2 regions of the Pantoea dispersa genome follow, and region 2 is predicted to be linked to the other one. Evidence: predicted binding sites of a transcription regulator. Region 2 holds the regulator's gene; the other holds the start of a gene.

Region 1 (4,212 bases), 470 kb from region 2:
TGCCCGGGCCATCATCTTCAATGTCGATACGCGCCACCAGCCGGTAACGCGTGCCGTGTAACGTCAGCTGAAACGCGGTACGGGTGCGGATGACAATGGTGCCGCCCGCTTCGCCCAGCGCCTGCAGCGCGTTACGCACCACGTTGAGCAGCACCTGCTCAATCTGGTCCGGGTCGTGCGGCAGCTCCGGCAGGCTGGGGTCATAATCACGCACCAGCGAGACGTTTTCCGGCAGCTCCATCGACACCAGGTTAACCACACGTTCAGCCACCTGATGGATGCTCTGGGTCACGTGCAGTCCGGGCTGCTGCGGACCCAGCAGGCGGTCGACCAGGTTACGCAGCCGGTCGGCCTGCTCAATAATCACTTTGGTATATTCATTCAGCGCCGGATCGGGCAGGGCGCGCGATAACAGCTGTGCCGCGCCGCGCAATCCGCCGAGCGGGTTTTTAATTTCGTGCGCCAGGCCGCGTACCAGATCGCGCGCGGCAACCTGCTGGGCGTGCTGAATCTGCTCCTGGCTGAGACGGCGCTGATTATCCATCGGCGCCATTTCCAGCAGAATAAATCCGTCGGGTAGACGCTGTGCCGTGAGCGACATAATGTGTGCGCGGCCATCCACCACTAACGTGACTTCGCTATCGGTAAAGCCCTGGCCTGCCCCTAAACTCTCGCTCATTACCTCAATGTTCAGCGAAAAATAGCCGGTAAGTTCCGGTAAGGGCGTGCCGAACAATTTTCGTGAGCTTTGCGCCAGTAACTGCTGGGCCGCCGGGTTGGCGTAGTGGATAACCAGATCGTTATCGACCAGCAAAATACTGTTGATCAGGGAGTTGAGAATCTGCCCCGCGTCGGGCAGCGTGCCAGTTGCCATACAGCGTTCCTCTGCACTAAATTAGTGCATTATAGCCTTTGGGGACGCAAATCTATCCGTCGAACGATGAATTCGCGGTGAAAAAAGCCCATCCGGAGATGGGCTAAAGTTTCCACGGCAACAAAAAATCTTCAGCGCCATGATTAGCACCGTCGCGGCGATGGCGGCTACGGTGCATCTGCGCGAATCTTTTAAGGATTAAACGCTGTAGTACAGTTCGAACTCAACCGGGTGCGGCGTCATGCGTACGCGGTCGTTGTCAGCTTTACGCAGTTCGATGTAAGCATCGATAGCGTCGTCGGTGAACACGCCGCCACGGGTCAGGAACTCGCGGTCTTCGTTCAGTGCATTCAGCGCTTCTTCCAGTGAACCGGCCACTTTTGGAATCTCAGCTTCTTCTTCCGGCGGCAGGTCGTACAGGTTTTTGTCCATCGCATCGCCAGGGTGGATCTTGTTGATCACGCCGTCGAGGCCGGCCATCAGCAGTGCGGTGAACGCCAGGTATGGGTTAGCCGCTGGATCCGGGAAGCGCGCTTCGATACGACGTGCTTTCGGGCTGGCCACCACCGGGATACGGATAGAGGCAGAACGGTTACGTGCTGAGTAAGCCAGCATTACCGGTGCTTCGTAGCCTGGGACCAGACGCTTGTATGAGTTGGTGGTCGGGTTTGCCAGGGCGTTGATGGCTTTAGCGTGCTTGATGATACCGCCGATGTAGAACAGGGCAGTTTCAGACAGGCCGCCGTATTTGTCGCCAGAGAACAGGTTTACGCCGCCTTTAGACAGTGACATGTGGCAGTGCATACCGGAACCGTTGTCGCCAAACATCGGCTTCGGCATAAAGGTCGCCGTTTTGCCGTAGGCGTGCGCGACGTTGTGCACGACATATTTGTAGATCTGAATTTCGTCAGCTTTCTTGGTCATGGTGTTGAAGCGGGTAGCCACTTCGTTCTGACCCGCGGTTGCCACTTCGTGGTGATGCGCTTCAACCACCAGACCCATCTGCTCCATGGTCAGACACATGGCAGAACGGATGTCCTGTGAAGAGTCAACCGGTGGCACCGGGAAGTAGCCGCCTTTCAGACCTGGACGGTGACCTTTGTTACCGCCTTCGTACTCTTTACCGGTGTTCCAGGCTGCTTCGATGTCGTCGATAGCCACGTGTGAGCCGGAAGTTGAAGAGCCGAAACGGATGTCGTCAAACAGGAAGAACTCTGGCTCAGGTCCGAACAGTACGGTGTCGGCGATGCCGGAAGAACGCAGGAACTCTTCTGCGCGCTTGGCAATGGAGCGCGGGTCGCGATCGTAGCCCTGCAGCGTGCCTGGCTCGAGAATGTCACAGCGGATGATGAGCGTCGGATCTTCGAAGAACGGATCCATTACGGCAGTTGTTGCATCCGGCATCAGCACCATGTCTGATTCGTTAATGCCTTTCCAGCCGCCGATGGAAGAGCCATCGAACATTTTGCCTTCTTCGAAGAAGTCAGCGTTAACCTGGTGAGCAGGGATAGTAACGTGCTGTTCTTTACCTTTAGTATCGGTAAAACGCAGGTCAACAAACTTAACTTCGTGCTCGTTCATCATCGAGAGAACGTGTTCAGCGGACATACTCAACTCTCCTGGAAATGGTCATTTTGTCGTCGTGGTGAGAGAACTTCTGTTGCCGGGAATGTGTCACGACTACTGACCACCCCTGACCAAGATCTCGGCAAGCTCTTCAACCGTTGTGCAACTGTCGTTTTCGCTTAAAAGATATAAAGCGAATTCTGTGCCAACTTTATTACAATGGTGAAAATGGCGCTGTGATGCGCCCTGCGGTGAGACGACGGCTGCACCAGCGTGGATGGAATGCACCAAAATAGTGCCGTCAGTTTAGGGGTAAGCACTTAAATGGTGCAAAGCGCCATCAAAGTGCAGCTTAATGCACCGTTATTGGTGCTAAAAACGCGCACTGCGAGAATCTTTCGGCGAAAACTGTGATCATGTTCAGTCTTTCGCTTAATCCGTGTACAATACCGCGTTATTTCTATAATGCCTGAGGCAAAGCTGTGATCGAAAATTTGCGTAACATCGCCATCATCGCGCACGTTGACCATGGTAAGACCACCCTGGTTGACAAACTGCTGCAACAGTCCGGTACTTTTGATGCCCGTACCGAAGCGACTGAGCGCGTGATGGACTCCAACGATTTGGAGAAAGAGCGTGGGATTACCATCCTCGCGAAAAACACCGCCATCAAATGGAACGACTACCGTATCAACATCGTTGATACCCCGGGACACGCCGACTTCGGTGGTGAAGTTGAGCGCGTCATGTCCATGGTGGATTCGGTGCTGCTGGTTGTAGACGCGATGGATGGCCCTATGCCGCAAACCCGCTTCGTAACCAAGAAAGCCTTTGCCCACGGTTTGAAGCCGATTGTAGTCATCAACAAAGTTGACCGTCCTGGCGCGCGTCCGGATTGGGTTGTTGACCAGGTATTTGACCTGTTCGTCAACCTCGACGCGACTGACGAGCAGCTCGATTTCCCGATCATTTATGCGTCTGCGCTGAATGGTATCGCCGGTCTGGATCACACCGACATGGCTGACGACATGACCCCGCTGTATCAGGCCATCGTCGACCACGTTTCTCCACCGCAGGTTGAAGTTGAAGCCCCACTGCAGATGCAGATCTCGCAGCTGGACTACAACAACTACCTCGGCGTAATCGGTATCGGCCGCATCAAGCGCGGTAAAGTGAAGCCAAACCAGCAGGTTACTGTAATCGACAGCGAAGGGAAAACCCGTAACGCGAAAGTCGGTAAAGTGCTGGGCCATCTGGGTCTGGAGCGTATTGAATCCGACCTGGCTGAAGCGGGCGACATCATCGCTATCACCGGTCTGGGCGAGCTGAACATCTCCGACACCATCTGCGACACGCAGAATGTGGAAGCGCTGCCGGCGCTGAGCGTGGATGAGCCAACCGTAACCATGTTCTTCAACGTCAACACCTCACCGTTCTGTGGTAAAGAAGGTAAGTTTGTGACGTCGCGTCAGATCCTTGAGCGTCTGAACAAAGAGCTGGTGCACAACGTAGCGCTGCGCGTAGAAGAAACTGAAGATGCTGATGCATTCCGCGTATCCGGTCGTGGTGAGCTGCATCTGTCAGTTCTGATCGAGAATATGCGTCGTGAAGGCTACGAGCTGGCGGTATCCCGTCCGAAAGTTATCTACCGTGAATTCGAAGGCCGCAAGCAGGAGCCATTCGAAAACGTTACCCTCGACATCGAAGAAACCCATCAGGGTTCAGTGATGCAGGCGATGGGTGAGCGTAAAGGCGACCTGAAAAACATGGAT
Region 2 (4,212 bases):
ATCGGGATGCCGTGCTTGAAGCCGAAGGATTCAAACACCATGGTGAGTTCGCGCTCACGCTTGCCCAGCAGGCGCGTGCGCAGCATTTCTGCCAGCTCATGCACCGACATCTCTGAGGTATCGATGATCAGATCGGCACGCGAGCGCAGCGGCTCCAGCAGATCGTTTTCCTCATCAATGGCGCTTTCCAGCGACAGATTTTTGCTGGAGAGCGGATGCAGGCGGCGCGTGTCGCTGTAGCGGCGGATCAGCGTATTGCGATCGGCGTCCAGAAACAGCAGCTGTGGCGAGAACGCTTCCGGCAGATTGTTCAGTGCCTGCTCAAACACCTCCGGTGATTCCGGCATGTTGCGCACGTCAATGCTAACCGCCGCTGAGATATTGCGCTCGGTTAAGGTGTTCGCCAGCTCCGGCAGCAGCACCACCGGCAGGTTATCGACACAGTAGAAGCCCATATCCTCAAGGGCGCGCAGCGCGACTGATTTTCCTGAGCCTGACCGACCGCTAACGATCATCAGCACCATCACATTTCTCCCGTGTTAAACCGGCACGCAGGCCGGTAAAAGTGTCTGTCGCTTAAGCGTGATCTTCCTGAGCTTCTGTAATGATGGCGTAGAGCTCTTCATCGCTCTGTGCCGCGCGCAAACGGCGGCAGACGGTTTTATCCGCCAGGCGTTTCGCCACCAGCGACAGGGTGTGCAGATGGGTTTTGCACTGGTCTGCGGGCACCAGCAGGGCAAACAGCAGGTCAACCGGCTGGTTGTCGACGGCGTCAAAGGCGATAGGCTGGTCGAGGCTGATAAACACGCCAACGGCGCGCAGCGTATCCTCCTCCAGCTTGCCGTGCGGGATGGCGATGCCGTTGCCAATGCCGGTACTGCCCATGCGTTCACGGGTCAGGATGGCTTCAAAAAGCGTCTGGTGCGGCAGATTGAGCTGCTTAGCGGCCAGCTCGCTGATAATTTCCAGCGCGCGCTTTTTACTCTGGCAGTGTACGCCGCTGCGGGTGCAGTCCAGCGAAAGGACCGCGCTCAATTCCAGTGTCAGATCGTTGTTCATCATCGTTTCACTTGCGTGTTCACATAGCCGTAAGGCACGTACCGGGACACCGCGAACGGGCAGGGCAGGTGACTGCAGGCGCTTGCGCAGATGACAAAACGGGGCGGTGACCCGCCCCATTTCTCCTCTGAGTGCTGAACCCGTCAGCACTCTGCAAGCGTGAAGGTTAGTGTTTTTTCAGTTTGTCTTTGTGTTTGGTCAGCTGACGGGCCAGCTTGTCAATCAACCCGTCGATGGCCGCGTACATGTCTTCCGCTTCCGATGTGGCGTGCAGCTCCCCGCCGTTGACGTGCAGGGTTGCTTCCGCAATCTGCGTCACCTTCTCCACTTTCAGAACAATATAAACCTGATTGATACGATCAAAATAGTGTTCCAGTTTGGCAAATTTGTTATTTACAAATTCGCGCAGTGGGTCGGTTATCTCAACATTCAGTCCGGTAAGGTTTAGCTGCATAGGTCTTCCTTCTTGTTTCGGTCAAACCAGCTGCTTGCGCTGGTTTGATGGCGGTATAGATAAAGACTCGCGATACTTAGCAACCGTACGTCGCGCCACCATGATGCCCTGTTCAGATAACATGGAGGTCAGTTTGCTGTCGCTCAAGGGTTTTGCGGGATTTTCCGCGGAGATTAATTTTTTCACCAGTGCACGGATCGCCGTCGACGAGGCTTCGCCACCGCCTTCGGTGCTGACGTGACTGGAGAAAAAATACTTCAGTTCAAAAATGCCACGCGGGCTGTGCAAATACTTTTGCGTGGTGACGCGGGAAATGGTGGATTCATGCATATCCACGGCCTGGGCGATATCCGCCAGTACCATCGGACGCATATACTCTTCACCCTGTTCAAAAAACGCCTGCTGCTGTTCGACAATACAGCGCGTCACTTTCAGCAGCGTGTCGTTGCGGCTCTCCAGGCTCTTAATCAGCCAGCGGGCTTCCTGTAAGTTGCTGCGAATAAACTGACTGTCACTGTCATTACGCGCAGAACCGCCCATCGCGGCGTAATGCTGATTAATCTTCAGGCGCGGCAGGCTGTCAGCGTTCAGCTCCACCGTCCAGCGTGTGCCAGTCTTGCGCACCAGCACATCGGGAATCACATACTCGGGCTCGCTGGTATTGATGGACTGCCCGGGGCGCGGATCGAGCGACTGAATCAGCAGCATCGCTTCCTTCAGCACCTCTTCTTTCAGCCGCGTCACGCGCATCAGGCTGCGGAAATCGTGGTTAGCCAGCAGGTCGAGGTGCTCGCTGACGATCAGCCGTGCTTCGTTCAGCATCGGCATATCGGCCGCATACTGCGACAGCTGTACCAGCAGGCAGTCACGCAGATCGCGTGCGCCGACGCCCACCGGATCGAAACGCTGTACGCGCTTCAGCACCGCTTCCACCTCTTCCAGCGTCAGCTCTTCGTCACCAATACTCTCACAAATGTCCTGTAAGCTGACGGTGAGATAACCGGTATCGTCAATGGCATCGACGATGGAGGTAGCGATGGCGCGGTCGGTGTCGGTGAACGGCGTCAGTTCCACCTGCCACATCAGATAGTCCTGCAGCGACTGCGTGGTTTCACCCTGATACACCGGCAGCTCGTCGTCCTGGTAATCGGTGCCGGTGCCGGAGGGCGTGCCGGCCGTGTAGATCTCGTCCCAGGAGGCATCGAGCGGCAGCTCTTCCGGCATCTCTTTCTGTTCGAGTGCCTCACGGGTATCTAACGCCTCGTTCTCCTGAAATTCGCGGGCGTCGACTTCATCGTGCAGATCGGTTTGTTCAAGCAGCGGATTGCTTTCCAGCGCCAGTTGCAGTTCCTGCTGGAGTTCAAGCGTAGAGAGTTGCAGCAAGCGGATTGCCTGCTGCAACTGGGGAGTCATCGCCAGCTGTTGGCTGAGCCTGAGTTGCAAACCTTGCTTCATAATCCGGCTAGAATTTCCTAAGCAAATGTCGGGTATGCCGACACCTTATCAGAGTCTGAACTCTTCGCCCAAATAAACCCGCTTAACCTGCTCATCTGCAAGAATTTCATCTGGCGTGCCGTGGGCAATCAGATGGCCCTGGCTGACGATATATGCGCGCTCACACACCGCGAGCGTTTCACGCACGTTGTGGTCGGTGATCAGCACGCCGAGGCCGCTGTCACGCAGGTGTTCGATGATCTTTTTGATATCGATAACGGAGATGGGGTCAACGCCGGCAAAAGGTTCATCCAGCAGGATAAACTTTGGATTGGCGGCCAGTGCACGGGCAATCTCGACGCGACGACGTTCACCGCCTGACAGCGCCTGGCCCATGCTGTCGCGCAGATGGCCGATGTGGAACTCGTCCATCAGCTCATTGGCGCGATCCTGACGCTGCTCTTCCGTCAGGTCGTCACGCACCTGCAGTACTGCCATCAGGTTGTCGTAGACGCTCAGACGGCGAAAGATCGACGCTTCCTGCGGCAGATAACCGATGCCGCGCCGCGCGCGCGCATGCAGCGGCAGAATACTGATATCTTCTTCATCAATAATAATGCGGCCGGCATCGCGCGGCACGATGCCTACCACCATGTAGAAGGTGGTGGTTTTACCGGCCCCGTTGGGACCCAGCAGGCCGACAATCTCGCCGGATTTCACCTGCAGGCTGACATCTTCTACTACGCGACGGCCTTTGTAGGCTTTCGCCAGGTTTTCAGCGACTAATGTGGCCATAGCGATCAGTTACTCTTTTTGGGGCTCGCAGACGAACCGTTTTTATCCTGCAGCTGCGACGGCACCAGCACGGTGGTGACACGCTTGCTCTGGCCCTGACTGTAGGCCTGCATTTTCTGCTCTTTCACCAGATAGGTGATGCGATCGCCTTTGATGTTGCTGTCCTGCTGCTCAATAAAGGCGTTGCCGGTCAGCTCGACGAAATCGTTGGCCAGCTCATAGTGCAGTTTGGCGGCGTGCCCCTGCACCGGTTTGCCGTTGTCCTGCATCTGATAAAAGGTGGCTGGATTGCCGTAGGCATCAACGATGGTTTTGTTGCTGTCGCCGCCGGGACGCGTTACCACCACTTTATCGGCGGTAATTTTGATGGTGCCCTGGGTCACGATCACGTTGCCGGTAAAGGTGGCGACGTTACCCTGCAAATCGAGCGCCTGGTTCACCGAGTCGATGTTAACCGGCTTGTCCGAATC

Evidence for each region. The regulator sigma-54, encoded in region 2, starts transcription at its own class of promoters, with help from an activator protein. The targets are predictions, from matches to a motif close to GTTGGCACANNTTTCGCTNT.
Region 1: the regulator sigma-54 is predicted to act here: its motif matches at 2,631-2,650, upstream of glnA (glutamate--ammonia ligase).

Annotation. Positions count from the first base shown of each region.
Region 1 covers NZ_CP082346.1:3,933,558-3,937,769, reverse strand. Annotated here, with positions in the region: gene glnL (nitrogen regulation protein NR(II)) at 1-874, opposite strand, end outside; gene glnA (glutamate--ammonia ligase) at 1,073-2,482, opposite strand; gene typA (ribosome-dependent GTPase TypA) at 2,923-4,212, shown strand, end outside.
Region 2 covers NZ_CP082346.1:3,468,028-3,472,239, reverse strand. Annotated here, with positions in the region: gene rapZ (RNase adapter RapZ) at 1-524, opposite strand, end outside; gene ptsN (PTS IIA-like nitrogen regulatory protein PtsN) at 577-1,059, opposite strand; gene hpf (ribosome hibernation promoting factor) at 1,226-1,513, opposite strand; gene rpoN (RNA polymerase factor sigma-54) at 1,535-2,968, opposite strand; gene lptB (LPS export ABC transporter ATP-binding protein) at 3,017-3,742, opposite strand; gene lptA (lipopolysaccharide ABC transporter substrate-binding protein LptA) at 3,748-4,212, opposite strand, start outside.